DNA from 2 places in the Variovorax restrictus genome. Region 1 is predicted to be linked to the other one. Evidence: riboswitches for the same ligand, from Rfam matches in the RefSeq annotation. Region 1 holds a riboswitch; the other holds the start of a gene.
The links. Region 1 has a riboswitch for S-adenosylhomocysteine ahead of ahcY (adenosylhomocysteinase). Riboswitches for the same ligand answer to the same signal wherever they lie in the genome.
Positions count from the first base shown of each region.

Region 2: it holds a riboswitch for S-adenosylhomocysteine, as region 1 does, so the genes downstream of both, metH (methionine synthase) here and ahcY (adenosylhomocysteinase) in region 1, are expected to answer to the same signal.

Region 1 is NZ_JBPJZH010000003.1:197,834-206,569, reverse strand. It holds gene ACSFA0_RS20435 (23S rRNA (adenine(2030)-N(6))-methyltransferase RlmJ) at 14-952, shown strand; gene ACSFA0_RS20430 (septal ring lytic transglycosylase RlpA family protein) at 956-1,666, opposite strand; gene metF (methylenetetrahydrofolate reductase [NAD(P)H]) at 1,663-2,496, opposite strand; gene ACSFA0_RS20420 (TlyA family RNA methyltransferase) at 2,474-3,274, opposite strand; gene ahcY (adenosylhomocysteinase) at 3,284-4,723, opposite strand; S-adenosyl-L-homocysteine riboswitch at 4,799-4,865, opposite strand; gene ACSFA0_RS20410 (hypothetical protein) at 5,015-6,418, shown strand; gene ACSFA0_RS20405 (peptide chain release factor 3) at 6,541-8,169, shown strand; gene ACSFA0_RS20400 (ArnT family glycosyltransferase) at 8,188-8,736, shown strand, end outside.
Region 2 is NZ_JBPJZH010000001.1:135,666-144,401, forward strand. It holds gene ACSFA0_RS00650 (DUF7577 domain-containing protein) at 1-447, opposite strand, end outside; gene ACSFA0_RS00655 (oxidoreductase) at 538-1,392, opposite strand; gene ACSFA0_RS00660 (LysR family transcriptional regulator) at 1,515-2,492, shown strand; gene ACSFA0_RS00665 (outer membrane lipoprotein) at 2,497-3,213, opposite strand; gene metH (methionine synthase) at 3,315-6,029, opposite strand; S-adenosyl-L-homocysteine riboswitch at 6,094-6,161, opposite strand; gene dinG (ATP-dependent DNA helicase DinG) at 6,666-8,736, opposite strand, start outside.

The DNA of each region.
Region 1 (8,736 bases):
GGCACTATTTCACATGTTCAGCTACCGCCACGCCTTCCATGCCGGCAACCACGCCGACGTGCTCAAGCACACGGTGCTGATTGCCACGCTCGAGCACCTGCTCGAGAAAGACGCGGCACTCACCGTGGTCGACACCCATGCCGGGGCCGGGCTGTACCGGCTCGACGGCGACTACGCCGACACCAGTGGCGAGGCCGCGCAGGGCGTGCTGCGACTGCTCAACCCGCCGGCCGCGCCCGTGGCCGCCCCGGGCACCAAGAAGGCCACGCCCCCTGGGACCGATGCGCCCCTGGCCGACGCCATCGCCCGTTACCTCGCCGTGATCGCCGACTTCAACCCGAAGGGCGGCGCGAAGGTCTATCCCGGCTCGCCTTTCATCGTGCAACACCTGCTGCGCGAGCACGACCGGCTCAAGCTCTTCGAGCTGCACCCGACCGATTCGCGCACGCTCGACGCCAACATCGCGCAGCTCGAGGCCGGCCGGCAGATCGCCGTCTTCGGCGAAGACGGCTTCGGCAGTGCCACCAAATTCCTGCCGCCGCCGTCACGCCGCGCCCTGGTGCTGTGCGACCCGAGCTACGAACTCAAGACCGACTACGGCCGCGTGCTCGACTTCGTCGGCGAAGCCCTCAAGCGCTTCGCCACCGGCACCTACGCCGTCTGGTACCCGATCATTCCGCGGCCCGAGGCACACGACCTGCCGCGCCGGCTCAAGACGATGGCGACCAAGGCGGGCAAGTCGTGGCTGCATGCGACGCTGACCGTCAAGTCGAGCAAGATCGTGACGGCGCCGACCGGCGAAACGCGCCGGCCCGGGCTGCCCGCCAGTGGGATGTTCCTGATCAACCCGCCCTACACGCTCAAGGCGCAGATGGCAGCCGCGCTGCCGCAGTTGGTGGAACGCCTGGGTCAGGACCGCAACGCCACCTTCTCGCTCGACGCCGGCGGCTGACGGCTACTTTTGCCGGCGGGCCGCGACCTGCCGCTTCGCCTTGGCGGCACGCGCTGGCGCCTTGGCCTGCCCGCGATCGGTGTCTGGCGACGGCTGCAATGCCGCCACGTCCGCCACCTCGCCGTTGCAGCGCATGCCCGGCTGGTCGACGACGTGCAAAGCCACCTGCTTGATGCCCGTGCTGACCATGTCCAGGGCCTCCGCGGCAGCCCGGCTCAGATCGATGACACGGCCGGCGGCAAACGGCCCGCGGTCGTTGACACGCACCAGCACCTCGCGCCCGTTGACCAGGCTGCGCACGCACAGCACGGTGTTGAAGGGCAGCGTACGGTGCGCCGCTGTCATGGAGGTCATGTCGAAGCGCTCGCCATTGGCGGTCTTTCGCATATGGAAGCCGATGCCGTACCACGACGCACCGCCGCGCTGGTAGATGGTGCGCGGCGCCTCGTCGCCGGGCACGCCGTCATCGGGGCCGAGCTCGTCCTCGCCCGTCGAGGCCAGGTCGTAGCGCACGGCAGGCACGGCCGAACGAGGACGCGCACCGGCCGGCACCGACAGATCGCGCGTCAGCGGCCGAAGGCCGGTGCCAGCCGGCGCGGCCGGCGACTTGGCCTCATCGGTCGAAGGTGGCGCGACGCAACCCACCAGCAGCCCGGCGAGCAAGGCGGCGAAGCCAGCTCGCCAAGACACACCGCTGGCGCGGCCGAGCGTCATGCGCGCTTGCCGAGCCGCTCCAGCAGGGCGAGCGTGGCAGCGGATTGGTTCATCGTATAGAAGTGCAGCGCCGGGGCGCCACCGTCGCGCAGTCGCTCGCACAGGCGCGTCACCACGTCGAGGCCGAAGGCCTTGATCGACGCGATGTCGTCGCCATAGCTCTGCAGCCGCAGCCGGACCCAGCGCGGAATCTCGGCACCGCAGGCGTCGGAAAAACGCATGAGCTGCGTGGAGCTGGTGATGGGCATCACGCCCGGCACGATCGGCGTCGAAATGCCCAGCCTGCTGCATTCATCGACGAAGCGGAAGTACGCATCCGCATTGAAAAAATACTGCGTGATGGCCGAATCGGCACCGGCGCGCACCTTCTCGGCGAAGGCTTTCAGGTCCGCCTCGGGCGAACGCGCCTGCGGATGCACTTCGGGGTAGCAGGCCACCTCGATGTGGAAATCACGGCCCGTCTCCTCGCGGATGAAGGCCACCAGGTCGCTCGCGTACTGGAACTCGCCACCCGCGCCGTAACCGCTGGGCAGGTCGCCACGCAGGGCCACCAGACGTTTGACGCCCATGGCCTTCAGTTCGCCGAGTTGGCCGCGCACGGTGGCCTTGGTGGCGCCGATGCACGAGAAGTGGCTGGCAGCATCGCCGCCCTCTTCCAGGATCTCGCGCACCGCGGCGAAGGTGCCGTCGTGGGTGGAACCGCCTGCGCCGTAGGTCACCGAGCAGAACTCGGGGCGCATCGCATAGAGCTGCTGGCGCACCGCACGCAGCTTCACCGCGCCTTCGGGCGTCTTGGTCGGAAAGAATTCAAAGCTCAGCGGAAGTTGCATCGGCAGCTCCTTCTGGGCCGTCGTCGCGGACGGCATGAATGAAGAACTCGCGGTTGCCGTCGCCCCCGGCGATCGGGCTGTCGAGCCACCGCACCACGCGCAGGCCGAGGGCAGCACAGGCGTCGCGCAGCCGCTGCTCGACGATCGGGTACATCGCCTCGTCGCGCACGATGCCACCCTTGCCGACCTGGCCGGGCTGCAACTCGAACTGCGGCTTGACCAGCATCAGCAGGTCGCCGCCGGTCGCGAGGAATGGCACCACTGCCGGCAGCACCAGCGTGAGCGAAATGAAGGACAGGTCACCGACGATCAGGTCGAACGCGGTGTCCTCGTCCTCAGGAAAATCGTCGGCCGTCAGCGCACGCGCATTGACCTTCTCGATGGCGGTCACCCGCTCGTCGGCCCGAATGCGGTCGTGCAACTGCCCGTGACCCACGTCGATGCCGACCACGTGCACGGCACCGTGCTGCAGCAGGCAATCGGTGAAGCCACCGGTCGACTGGCCGATGTCGAGACAGCGACGGCCCGACGGGTCGACGCCTGTCGCGGCCAGCGCGCCGTCGAGCTTCAGCCCGCCGCGCGACACGTAGCGCGACTCGGCCGCATCGACCAGCTCGAGCTCGGCCGACTCGGGAATGTCGTCGCGGTTCTTGCCTACGCTGCGCCATTCGGCACCGCTGCCGGCGTCGCGCCAGCGCAAGCCGCCGGTGATGAGACGGACGGCTTGCGAACGCGAGGCGGCGAGGCCTCGCTCTACCAACAATTGATCAGCACGCAAGGCGCGCAATCAGTAGCGGTACGTGTCCGCCTTGTACGGACCCGCTTTGTTCACGCCGATGTAGGCGGCCTGCGCGTCGGTTAGCTCGGTCAGCATCGCGCCGACCTTCTTCAGGTGGAGGCGCGCGACCTTCTCGTCGAGGTGCTTCGGCAGCACGTAGACCTTGCCGGCTTTGTACGCGTCGGGCTTGGTGAACAGCTCGATCTGCGCAATGGTCTGGTTCGCGAACGACGACGACATCACGAAGCTCGGGTGGCCCGTGCCGCAACCCAGGTTCACCAGGCGGCCCTTGGCCAGCAGGATGATCTTCTTGCCGTCCGGGAAGGTGATGTGGTCGACTTGCGGCTTGATCTCTTCCCATTCGTACTTCTCGATCGACGCGACGTCGATCTCGTTGTCGAAGTGGCCGATGTTGCAGACGATCGCCTGGTCCTTCATCTTCACCATCGTGTCGTGCGTGATGACGTCCTTGTTGCCGGTCGTCGTCACGAAGATGTCGGCCTTGTCGGCGGCGTAGTCCATCGTCACGACCTTGTAGCCTTCCATGGCGGCCTGCAGCGCATTGATCGGGTCGATTTCCGTGACCCACACCTGGGCGCTCAGTGCGCGCAGGGCCTGGGCCGAGCCCTTGCCCACGTCGCCGTAGCCGGCCACGACCGCGACCTTGCCGGCGATCATCACGTCAGTGGCGCGCTTGATGCCGTCGACCAGCGATTCGCGGCAACCGTACAGGTTGTCGAACTTGCTCTTGGTGACCGAGTCGTTCACGTTGATCGCGCGGAACTGCAGCGTGCCCTTGGCGGACATCTCGTTCAGGCGGTGCACGCCGGTGGTCGTTTCCTCGGTCACGCCGATGATCTCGGCGGCCTTGCGGGTGTACCAGGTCGAATCGACGGCCAGCTTGGCCTTGATCGCGGCGTAGAGAATGGTCTCTTCTTCGCTCGTCGGGTTGGCGAGCACGCCCAGGTCCTTCTCGGCGCGCTGGCCCAGATGCATCAGCAGCGTGGCGTCACCGCCGTCGTCCAGGATCATGTTCGGGCCTTCGCCCTTCGAGCCCTTGGGGCCGAAGTCGAAGATGCTGTGGGTGTAGTCCCAGTAGTCCTTCAGCGTCTCGCCCTTGATCGCGAAGACCGGCGTGCCCGCAGCGGCGATGGCGGCGGCGGCATGGTCCTGCGTGGAGAAAATGTTGCACGAGGCCCAGCGCACATTGGCACCCAGCGCCTGCAGGGTTTCGATCAGCACCGCGGTCTGGATCGTCATGTGGATCGAGCCGGTGATGCGTGCGCCCTTGAGTGGCTGGGCGGCCTTGAACTCCTCGCGAATGGCCATCAGGCCGGGCATTTCGGTTTCCGCGATGCGGATTTCCTTGCGGCCCCAGGCGGCAAGGGTGATGTCGGCGATCGCCTGGTCGGCGGAAGCAACGGGGGTGGGCTTGAGAACAGCGTTCATGAAAACTCCAAAGCAGGTTTGACGACTGCCGCTGCACTCGGGAGGTTCGACCGGAAAAGGGCTCACCGCGAGAACAGCGGATGAGCGTGGTTGCGATGTAGTCCGAGCCTCACGCCTGATGGCGCTGCAACGCTCCTCGGAGCCGCCATTCTAAGTGTTCGGCGCCCGGCCGTGCTCGCGCAGGGCTCACTTATCCTTTCATCCAGTAACATTTGCACGGGCGCCTCAGAGGGCACGGGCCGGGAGGCGATTCTCAAAACACAGCGCGAAAAGCGCGACAGGGAGTCGGTTATGCAAGGAATTTCGAGGGCGCTCTACAGCGCCTTGGTGGTGAGTGCGCTGCTGGGCGCTTGCGGTGGCGGTGGCGGTGGCGGTGGCGGTGGTGGTGATAGCGGCACCGCCAGTTCCCCGAGTGGCAGTGGCAGCACGTCGGCGCCCGCCGAGACACCGCTGACGGTCAAGGTGAGTGTGAACGGCACGCCAGCCACGCCGGATGCGTCCGGCATCTATGCGGTCAAGCCAGGTGACACGGTGATGGTCACCCCCAGTCAGGCAGCCAGCTGGACGTCGACCAACGGAACGGCGAGTGCGATCACGCTGCGCAACCCCAGCATCTCCGGCAGCCAATGGGCGTCGCAGCTGGTGAACACGTTGACCACGACGACGCTCTACACGGTAAACGCCAGCGCGGGCACCACGCTGAGCGCCAAGACCGTCTTCAGTGTGGCGGCGGCGGACGCGCGCAACGGCAGCTACAAGGTCTTCGCGACCAACGGCACCCGGCAAACGCTGACGCTCAACTTCGACATCAAGACCTATGAGATGAGCGACGGTAGTAATCCTGTCGCATCGGGCTCGATCAGTGAAGACAACAACGCTACAGGCACGTACGTGTTCGGCAGCAGCCGCATCACCACCAGCACCAACAACGCGCGCTTCAAGCTCGCGCAGGACACGGTCGTCGGCGCATTCCCGTTCGTCGTCACCCAGGTGGCCACGACGAGCTATGCGGTGCAACCTTTCGTGGCCTCGCGGGCCCTGGAAACGGATGCGGTGGCACTGGATGGTGTCTACAACCGTTTCGGAATCGATGTCGGATCTGCATCGGCCAGTTCGCAGATTTCGCAAGTTCAGATATCTGGCAACGGCTCAACCTTGATCCGTTGCGCCGACAACACGATCTACAGGATCGATGTCTGCCCTGGAGGGTCGCAGCAAGCCTGGACGATCACGGCCGGGAGTACGGCCGACACCTGGAAGATGACCGAAGTCGCTAATCCCACCAACTATTCGATCTTCTCGGTCGCGCGGCTGGGTGGTCAGAAGATCTTTCTGATTGCCGGCAAGCGGCTCGCCGATCCGATGACCTCTGTGTTCCGGCTGGGCGTAACCGAGACGAGCACCTGGCCGACAGGCACCGGCGTTGGCACCAGCACGCAGGGCTCATGGGGCACCGTCAGCGTTCAAGCCGGGCAATCGACGCGAAGCGCCGTCGCAGCGGACGGCACCACATCGACGGCGCAAAACACATTCGGCCCGATGAATGCACAGGGCCCGCTGGGCATGCGAGCGATCACCAATGGCGCGAACGCAGGAGACGTCTATTTCGCGATGCAGGGAGCCAAGCTCTTTGCCATCGTCGGCGCCAACAACCCATCTACCGCTGGTTACCTCCAGATCAACCTGATGGACTGACCGAGGCGAGTCCACTGGCGGCGCCCGCCGTCAGCACGCTCGCTAAAATCGCAGGCTTTGCGTAGCCGCCGCGCCGTGAGCGCCACGCGCTCACCGTTCTTCGCGCGCCCCGCGTTCACGCCATGACCTTCGAATCCGAAACCCGCCGCCGTCGCACCTTCGCGATCATTTCCCACCCGGACGCCGGCAAGACCACGCTCACCGAAAAGCTGCTGCTGTTCTCCGGCGCGATCCAGATCGCCGGCTCGGTGAAGGCGCGCAAGGCCTCGCGCCACGCCACCTCGGACTGGATGGAGATCGAAAAGCAGCGCGGCATCTCGGTGGCTTCGTCGGTCATGCAGATGCTGTACCGCGACCACGTGATCAACCTGCTCGACACGCCCGGCCACAAGGACTTCTCGGAAGACACCTACCGCGTGTTGACCGCCGTCGATTCGGCGCTGATGGTGATCGACGCCGCCAACGGCGTGGAAGCCCAGACGCGGCGGCTGATTGAGGTCTGCCGGCAGCGCGACACACCCATCATCACCTTCGTCAACAAGATGGACCGCGAGGTGCGCGAGCCGCTCGACATCCTCGACGAGGTGGAGCGCGAACTCGGCATGCCCTGCGTGCCGATGACCTGGCCGGTCGGCCAGGGCAAGAGCTTCCGCGGAATCATGAACCTGCGCACGCAGGCGATGACGGTGTTCGAGTCGGGCAAGGAGCGCCTGTCGGACGACTTCGAGACCATCCCGCTGAGCGATCGCGACACGCTGACCCAGCGCTTCGGCGCCGACTTCGAATCGGCCATGGACAGCATGGAGCTCGCCACCGGCGCGTCGCCCACCTGGGACCATGCGGCCTTCCTCGCCGGCAAGCAGACGCCGGTGTTCTTTGGCTCCGGCGTGAACAACTTCGGCGTGATGGAAGTGCTCGACGCCTTGGTCGATCTGGCGCCGCCACCGCAGTCGCGCATCAGCACGACGATGGTCAACCGCCAGCCGGTCGTGAAAGAGATCCAGCCTGCGGACAAGGACTTCGCCGGCGTGGTGTTCAAGGTGCAGGCCAACATGGACGCCAACCACCGCGACCGCATCGCCTTCGTGCGCATGGCTTCGGGCAAGTACACGCCGGGCATGAAGCTTAAGGTGCAGCGCACCTCGAAAGAACTGCGTCCGACCAGCGTCGTGACCTTCATGAGCCAGCGCCGCGAAGCGGTGGAAGAAGCCTACGCGGGCGACATCGTCGGCTTCACCACGCACGGCGGCGTGCAGCTGGGCGACACCATCACCGACGGCGCGAACCTGATGTTCACCGGCCTGCCCTTCTTCGCACCTGAACTCTTCATGACGGTGATCCTGAAGAACCCCCTGCGCACCAAGCAACTGCAGCAGGGGCTGGCGCAGCTGGGCGAAGAAGGCGCGATCCAGGTCTTCCGCCCCGAGGTCGGTGGCCCGATGCTGCTGGGCGCCGTCGGGCAATTGCAGTTCGAAGTCGTGCAGCACCGCCTGAAGGCCGAGTACGACGCCGACGTGCGGCTCGAGGGTTGCCAGTACACCGGCGCACGCTGGATCACGGCCAACACACCGGCCGAACTGCGCGAGTTCGTCAACGCCTATCCGGCACGCATGGCGCTCGACGCGGCCAACACGCTGGCCTATCTCTGCACCTCGCCCTATGACGTGCGGCTGGCGCAGGAACGTTTTCCCAAGATTCACTTCCATCCGTTGCGGGAGCATGCGGGGCTGGCGTTGCAATCGGCCGGCTAGCGCGCCGCGCGGAACACCATGGACAAGCTCGGGTTCCTGCTGGGCCAGTACGGCGTGCTCGCGCTGGTGGTGGCCGCCTGCTGGGGATGGGGCGAGACATCGCTGCGCCTGCTGAAGATCGACCGCGATCCGGCGCCGCGCCTCGGTGTGCCGCTGGCCATCGCGCTGGGCCTGGGCATCGGCATCTGCGTGCTGCAAGGCCTGGCGATCGCCGGGCAATTGACCGTGCGCTTCGTCGGCCTCCTGATCGCGGCAGGGTTGCTGCTCGGCGCATGGCAGGCATTCGCGCACCGATCCGTCGTTCGCCGGCCCGCCTGGATATCCGGCTGGCAAGCGATGCCGCCAGCTGATCGATGGGGCCTGATCGCCCTGGCGGTCGTACTGCTGTCGACCCTGACCGCGCCACTGCCTCCGCCCACCCATTGGGACGCGCTGATGTACCACCTGCCGCATGCGCAGCAGTGGGCCGCCAGCGGCCATCTGACGGTGAACGGATGGCTGCGCTACCCATGGTTTCCGTACAACTTCGATCTGCTCTATGCGGGCGCACTGCTTTTCGACAACGAC
Region 2 (8,736 bases), on a different contig from region 1:
CGCCGCGCTCTGGGTGGCCGGTGCCACAGGTGCCACCGCCGGCGTGTCAGCGCTGACCTGCCCTGCAGGCAGTTGCGTCGGCGCCTTGCTGCCCGTGAGCATGTACACGCTCCAGGCGATGAAACCGATCATGACGGCGAGACCCGCCATGCAGAACTTGAACCAGAAGCCGCTGTTGCTGGCCTCCGGCAGCGGCATGGGACGCGAATGCACCGTGCGTGGCGCGTCGAAGCGGCTGTCGCCGGGCACAGCACCCGAGGCCGTCACCGGCGGCGGCACCGGGGCCGTCACCGGGGGTGGCAAGGGTGCACGCGTGGGAGCACGCGTCGACGCGATCGAAGGCTCCGCACCGAGCCGCGCGGCACACGCTTCGCAGAAGCGGGCACCTGCGCGGTTGCGTTGGCCGCATTCAGGACAGGCGATGGTCGACGACTTGGGACTGGACATAGCGCTTCACTGTGCATGAAAGCGACGCCCTTGCCTGTCGGCTACCGCCGGGAGCGCGTTTCCACATGTCACCGGCGCTGCCCCTTTTGCTCAGGCCGGCGCGTAGTCGGTCGACGCCGCCAGTTCGGCCCATTCGGCGGTCTCGCGCTGCAGGCCGTCGATGTGGTCGCGGATCACCTGCAGCGTGTCGGTGCCCAGCGGCAGGCGCATCGGCGGCTTCGGCGACTCGACCAGCCGGATCACCGCCTGCGCCAGCTTCACGGGGTCGCCCGGCTGGTGGAGGCTGATGCTGCGCGCAGCGATGCGCACCTGGCCCGACGTGCCTTCGTAGTCGGCGATGAACTTGGGCGACACGGTCAGCGAATTGCCTTCGAGGAACTCGGTGCGGAAGTAGCCCGGCTCGACCGCCGTGACGTGGATGCCCAGCGGGGCCAGTTCCTTGTGCAGCGCCTGGTTGATGCCTTCGACGGCGAACTTGGTCGAGCAGTACAGCCCGAAGCCGGGTCCGGACTGATGGCCGCCCAGCGACGAGAGGTTGAGGACATGGCCGCTGCGGCGCGCGCGCATCGACGGCAGCACGGCACGCGTCACGTTCAAGAGGCCGAACACGTTGGTCTCGTAGAGCTTGCACACCTCGTCGGCCGTGGCTTCCTCCACCGCGCCGAGCAGGCCGAAGCCGGCGTTGTTCACCAGCACATCGATGCGGCCGAAGCGGGCGATGGCCGCCTCGACGGCACGCGCGGCCTGGGCCTCTTCGGTCACGTCGAGCGACACGCCGAGCAGCGCCGGGTGGTCGCCGAAGCGCTTGGCCACGTCGGCGGCGTTGCGGGCGGTCGCCACCACCGCGTCGCCGTTGGCGAGTGCGGCTTCGGCCATGCGGGCGCCGAGGCCGCGGGAGGCGCCGGTGATCATCCAGACGCGCTTGAAGTCGTTCGTTGCAGTCATGTCGGTTCCTTTGAAATCAGGGTGATGAGGGGATGCGGTGAGGGAAATGTAGGTTTTGCATCCGCATCGGAATAGCCCACTTTGGCTCGCTTCATACGCAAGACAATCGTGATAATCCGGCGATGGCCTTCAACGAACTCCGCGCGATCACCACCTTCATCCAGGCGGCGGAGCTGGGCAGCCTGCGCCAGGCCGCCGCCGCGCAGGCGATCACGCCGCAGGCGGCCAGTCAGGCGCTGGCGCAGCTCGAATCACACCTGGGTGTGCGGCTGTTCCACCGCACCACGCGACGACTGAGTCTCACGGAGGAAGGCAGCCAGTTCCTCGAGGCCGCGCAGCCCGGCCTGAACGCGCTGCAGCGCGCGTTGCGCAATGCGCGCCGAGGGCGCGAAGAGATCGCCGGGCCGCTGCGCATCGTGGCGCCGCGCGCGACCATGCTGCAGGTCCTGTGGCCAGTGCTCGAAGCCTTCTGCGCGCGGCATCCGCAAATCGAGCCCGACGTGCAGCTGGACGACCGCGTCGGCAACTGGGTCGAGGAGCGTGTCGACGTGGGCTTCCGCAGCGGCCTCGCGCCGCAGGACGGGCTGATCGCGCGCAAGCTAATGCCGGTGCAGCTCGTGGTGTGCGCCGCGCCGGCCTACATCGCGCGCTTCGGTGCGCCCCAGCGCATCGACGACCTGGCGCAGCACCACTGCAGTTGCTTTCGGCACCCGACCAGCGGCAAGCTGATGCCATGGGAGTTCAAGGTCGACGACCAAATCGTGGCGCGCGACATCGCACCCGCGCTGTGCACCAACGACGTCGACCTGGAAATCCGCGCGGTGCTGGCAGGCCAGGTGATCGGCCAGTTGATCGGTGCCACGGCGGCACCGCTGCTGCGCAGCGGGCACCTGGTGCCGTTGCTGACGCAGCACGTGACGGACCACCTCGGTCTGTACGTCTACTACGGCAGTCGGGTGGCGCAGCCGCTGCGTGTGCGCGCCTTCATCGACCTCGCGGTCGAGATGCTGACGGACAGCGCCGACTTCGTGCTGCAGCCGCACGAGTTGAAGCCGATACCGGCGCGCAAGCGCGCAGTGGTCCGCAGCAAACCGCGCTAGCCGTTCAAACGCGGCCGTCGGCCGGACGCAGCACGTTGCCCTGCAGCGTCACGGGTTTGCCAATGGGCGGCGCGGTGCGCGTTTCGACCGTGCGGAGGCGGCCATCGTCCATGCGTACGCTGACCTGGTAACTGGTCTCGGTGCGGGTGCGCTTCTCGATGGTGTGGCCGGCATAGCCACCGCCCACGGCGCCGATCACCGTGGCCGCCGTGCGTCCGCCGCCATGGCCGATCTGGTTGCCGAGCACGCCGCCCAGCACACCGCCTGCGACGGCACCGACGCCCGTGGGCGGCGCAGCGTGCTGAACGGTGCGCACGGATTCGACCCGGCCGCAGATCGCGCAGACCGGGGCTCGTGCGGGGGCCGGTGCTGCAGCGACGGTGCCATTGCCCGGTGCCGCATTCATTCCGGCGGTCGAAGGTGCGGTCGACGGCGGCTCCGTGCGACTCACGGTGTCCGGCACACGCGCCGGTGCCGGCAAGGCGGCAGAGGGCCGGTCGCCATCTTCAGGGCCGTACAGCGGTTGCGCCGGCGCAGTCGCGCTGGGCGTCCCGCCGTGATCGCTGCTGTGCTGGTAAAGCATCGTGCCGCCGAGCGCTGCGATCACGACAGCCAGTGCGCCAATGGTGCCCCACAGCACCTTGGGCGAGGTCGCGCCGCGCTGGGCTACCGGGCGGCGCTCGGGCAGCGGTTCGATATCGGTAGTGATCGGGTTCTGCATATCTGTCCTTTCGCTGAAACCTCCACGATGTTCCAGCTTAGACAGCGCAGCACCGCCGCGACTCCCGCCGTGGCTGTAAAAACCGTAACCGCGCCGACGGCCTACAGATTCGGTGCCAGAAGGCGCTCGAGCTCGCTCTCCGGCAGCCGACGGCGTGCCGCCTGATCGGCCAGCTGGTCGTGCCCGATCTTCCCGACGTTGAAGTACGTCGAGTCGGGATGGCTCAGGTGGAAGCCGCTCACGCTGGCCGCCGGCGTCATGGCCAGGCTCTCGGTCAGCGTCATGCCGATGTCGGCGCACTGCATCACCTCGAACATCTCGCGCTTCACGCTGTGGTCGGGGCAGGCCGGGTAGCCGGGCGCGGGGCGAATGCCGCGGTACTTCTCGGCAATCATGTCTTCGTTGCTCAAGGCCTCGTCCGCGGCGTAGCCCCACAGGTCGGTGCGCACGCGGTGGTGCAACGATTCGGCGAAGGCTTCGGCCAGCCGGTCGGCCAGTGCCTTGAGCATGATGGCCGAGTAGTCGTCGAGGTCGTCGACGAAGGCCTTCTCCTTCTTCTCGACGCCCAGGCCGGCGGTGACAGCGAACATCCCGACATAGTCCTTCAGCCCGCTGTCCTTCGGCGCCACGAAATCGGACAGGCATCGGCTCGGGCGCATCACGCCGTCGATCACCTGCTTTTCGGTCTGCTGGCGCATGCCGTACCAGGTCATCGCGACCTCGCTGCGCGTCTCGTCGGTGTAGAGCTCGATGTCGTCGTCGTTCACGGTGTTCGCCGGCCAGAAGCCCACGATGCCACTCGCACTGAGCCAGCGGCCTTCGATCAGGCGCTGCAGCATGCGCTTCGCGTCGGCATACACGCGCACGGCCTCGGCGCCCACGACTTCATCTTTCAGGATCGCGGGGAACGGCCCGGCCAGGTCCCAGGTCTGGAAGAACGGGCCCCAGTCGATGTACTTGGCGAGCTCGGTCAGGTCGAAGTTCTTGAACACGCGGCGGCCGATGAACTTGGGCACCGGCGGCGTGTAGTTCGTCCAGTCGATCGGCGTCTTGTTGGCGCGTGCCTTGGCCAGCGGCCACAGCGGCACCTGCTTCTTGTTGGCGTGCTGCAGGCGCACCTTGTCGTAGTCGGCGTTGAGTTCGTCGATGTACTTGGTCGCCTGGTCGCTCAGCAGGCTCTGCGCCACGCTCACGCTGCGCGACGCATCCGGCACGTAAACGACCGGGCCTTCATAGTGCGGCGCGATCTTCACGGCCGTGTGCACGCGGCTGGTGGTGGCGCCGCCGATCATCAGCGGGATCTTCTTGATGCGGAAATGGTCGTCGCGCTGCATTTCGCCGGCCACGTACTGCATCTCTTCCAGGCTCGGCGTGATGAGGCCGGAGAGGCCCACGATGTCGGCGCCCTCGACCTTGGCGCGCGCCAGGATCTCGTGGCAGGGCACCATCACACCCATGTTCACCACTTCGAAGTTGTTGCACTGGAGCACGACGGTGACGATGTTCTTGCCGATGTCGTGCACATCGCCCTTCACCGTCGCGATGATGATCTTGCCCTTGGTGCGCACGTCGCGGCCGGCCGCCTCGTCGCGCAGCTTCTCTTCCTCGATGTAGGGCAGCAGGTGTGCCACGGCCTGCTTCATCACGCGGGCCGACTTCACCACCTGCGGCAGGAACATCTTGCCGGCGCCGAACAGGTCGCCGACCACGTTCATGCCGTCCATCAACGGGCCTTCGATGACATGCAGCGGCCGGCCGCCCTTGGCGAGGATGTCCTGGTAGGCCTCTTCGGTGTCCTCGACGATGAACTCGGTGATGCCGTGCACCAGTGCGTGGCTCAGCCGGTCTCCCACGCTCACCGGCGCCTCGGGCGTGCCGCGCCAGTCGTTGCGCTTGCTCTCGTCCTTGGCGCCGCTCTTGGCGGTCTCGGCCACTTCGACCAGGCGTTCGCCAGCATCGGGGCGGCGGTTCAGGATCACGTCTTCGACGCGCTCGCGCAGCACCGGCTCGAGGTCGTCGTACACGCCGACCATGCCGGCGTTGACGATGCCCATGTCCATGCCGGCCTTGATCGCGTGGTACAGGAAGACGGTGTGGATGGCCTCGCGCACCGGGTCGTTGCCGCGGAAGCTGAAGCTCACGTTCGACACGCCGCCCGACACCTTGGCGCCGGCCAAGTTCTGCTTGATCCAGCGGGTCGCCTCGATGAAGTCGACCGCGTAGTTGTTGTGCTCTTCAATGCCGGTCGCGACCGCGAAGATATTCGGGTCGAAGATGATGTCCTCGGCGGGGAAGCCGATTTCGTCGACCAGGATGCGGTAGGCGCGCTGGCAGATCTCGACCTTGCGCTCGTAGGTGTCGGCCTGGCCCTTCTCGTCGAAGGCCATCACCACAGCGGCGGCACCGTAGCGGCGCAAGAGCTTGGCCTGGTGGCGGAACTGGTCTTCGCCTTCCTTCATGCTGATCGAATTGACGATGCCCTTGCCCTGGATGCAGCGGAGACCCGCCTCGATGACCTCCCACTTCGAGCTGTCGACCATGATCGGCACGCGCGCGATGTCGGGCTCCGACGCGATCAGGTTCAGGAAGCGGACCATCGCGGCCTTGCTGTCGAGCATGGCCTCGTCCATGTTGATGTCGATGACCTGCGCGCCGTTCTCGACCTGCTGGCGCGCCACGGCCAGGGCTTCCTCGAATTGGCCGTTGAGGATCATCCGCGCGAAGGCCTTGGAACCAGTGACGTTGGTGCGTTCGCCGATGTTGACGAACAGCGTGCCCTCGCCGATGCGCACGGGCTCGAGGCCCGACAGCTTCATCGGGGGAACGGACGTGACGGCAGAGGAAGAAGATTCGGACATGGGCTCACCTGGATTCGCGATGGTCAGGTGAGCGTCGTTGCGGGATCAGACCCGAGCCTGGCGGGGGTGCCGCTGCAACGCTCCTCGGGGTCGTCTATTTTAGTGGCCTTTGGTTGAGGTGATGGTTGTCGAGGTGCTTCGGTGTGGTGTAGGGGCGTCGGCGGGCGGCATGCCTTTGGGCGGCAGACGTCTCCGGCCCTTCGGGCTTCGCTGCTGCTCCTCGCGTCAGGCGGGGTCCGCGCAAACTCGCTTCGCTCAGACACGCGCGGCCCTGATCCGCCTGCCCCTGCGGTGCTCGCCGGAGCCTCAACAACCGCCCAAAGACATACCACCCACCGACGTGGACGCAATCGTTGTGCATCTCTCCGGCGAGCGCAGCGATCCCCAAGCCCGGCAGGCGGTGCGGGCCGGGCGATCCCCTGTGCGTCGCTGAGGAGCGCAGCCTTCCGCGGATCAGGGCTCGCGATTGTCTGAGCGCAGCGAGTTCGAGCGAGACCGCGCGAAAGGCGAGCACCGCAAGGCAGCCCGAAGGGCCGGCGCACCGGGGTCGTCCGGCTCGCACCGCCTGCCGGGCGCCCTCACCAACGCCAACGATCAAGCAGAAACCGCGTCCCCCACCCGCACCGTAGAAAACGTAAACGGCGGCAACCCCTTCAACAACCGCTGACCATACGAAGTCCTCACCAGCCGCCTGTCGTAGCAGTACACGGAAGCGCGATCTTCTTCGCTCCGAATCGCCCGCCCCACCCATTGCGCCAATCGAATGGCCGTCGCCGGCACCACCAGCTCGGTGAACGGATCGCGCCCCACCGTGCGCAGCCACTCGGCCCGCGCCTCGCCGACCGGGTCGTCCGGCGGTGCGAAGGGCAGCTTGGCGATGAAGACCGATTCGCAGAGCTTGCCCGGCAGGTCGAGCCCTTCGCCGAAGGACTGCATGCCGAAGACGATCGACGGCAGCCCCTCGGCCACGCGATGGCGGTGGGTGGCCAGCAGTTGCTGGCGCGGCATGGCGGTCTGCAGCAGCACGCGCGGCTTGAGCGCGGCGGGCAGCGCCTCGACCGCCTGGCGCAGCTGGTCGCGCGAGGTGAACAGCACCAGCGCGCCGTGCCGCACGTCCGCCAGGTCGCGCACCAGCGCCTGGACCATCTCGGCGACGTAGCCGGCCGCGTCGCGCGGGTCGGCCCGGGTTTCGACGGCGATCAGCTTGCCCTGCGCGGCGTAGTCGAAGGGGCTGGGCACCTCCAGCGTGGTCGCCGCCTCGTCGCCATGCAGGCCCGACTCGCGCAGGAAGAAATCGAAGTGGCCGCAGCTGGTGAGCGTGGCCGATGTCAGCACCGCGCCGCGCACCTTGGCCCACAGGTGGTGGCGCAGCGTCGCGCCGGGCAGCAGCGGGCTGGCGTGCGCCTGCAGCGTGGCCTGGTCGCCGTCGACCTGCAGCGTGAACCACTTGGCGGCCGGCACCGCGTCGGGCGGGGCTTCGCGCAGCAGCAGCTGGGCGGTGTCGAGCGTCTGCTCCAGCCGCGGGGCGAGCGCGCCGAGCTGGGCGTACATGGTCGACAGCTTGCGCGCCATCGCGGGTTGTTCGCGCATCTCGGTGCGCAGGGCGCTGGCGATCACGCGCAGAGCATCGAGGAAGCCCGACGCGTGGTGCGCCACCCGGCCCAGCGGGCCCTGGAGCGCTTCGGGCAAGGCGCCCAGCGGCAGGCGCGCACGCGCGGGGCCACGGCCGGGCAGGCCCGCCGGGCCGGCGACGTCGGTCTTGAGGCCGTCGCCGTACAGGTCCATCACCAGCCGCTCGGTCTCCTGCAGCGCCTGGCGCATCTGCGCGGCGTGCATCGGCACGTCGGCCACCTCGGTGACCTCGAAGCGCACGCCCACGCGCACCGCGCGCTGCGCGAGGCGCTCGACCCAGCCGTGGCGGCCCAGGTCCATGCGACAGCCGAACTGCGCGAGCGCGGTGGCCGGCAGGTGGTGCGCCTCGTCGAGCACCAGCAGGCAGTTGTCCAACTCGGGCAGCTGGCGATTGCCGATGGAGGCCAGCAACAGGTCGTGGTTGACCACCACCACCTGCGCGCCGACCAGCGTCTTGCGGCGCTCGTAGTAGACGCACTGGTTGAACGACGGGCAGTGCTTGCCGGTGCACGATGCCGCGTCGGCCGCCATGGGGAGCCAGGCATCGGCGGCGGGCGGGGTGTCGCGGGTGTCGCGGTCGCCGTCCCAGGCGCCGCTGGAGAGCGTGTGGGCGATGCCGGTGTAGAACTGGAGGCGAGCCTCCACTTCGTGCGCAGGCCGCGCGGGGTGGGAATTTGCGGCAGCGTCGTCGTCGGCGAAGAGGTCCTCTTCGCCGTCTTCGTCCTCGTCGTCCTGCTCGGCCATCATCCCGGTCAGGCGTTCCAGCTTCTGCTGGCAGACGTAGCGCCCGCGGCCCTTCGCCAAAGCGAAGCGGAAGGGTTCCGGCATCAGCTTGGCGAGCGCCGGCAGGTCCTTGTGGACCAGCTGCTCCTGCAGCGCCACGGTCGCGGTGGAGATCACGACGCGGGTGTTGCGCGCCAGGGCCAGCGCGATGGCGGGCGCGCAGTAGGCGAGCGACTTGCCGACGCCAGTGCCGGCCTGGATCACCGCGATGGCGCGCACCGGCGGGTCGGCCGGGCCGTCACCGTCATCG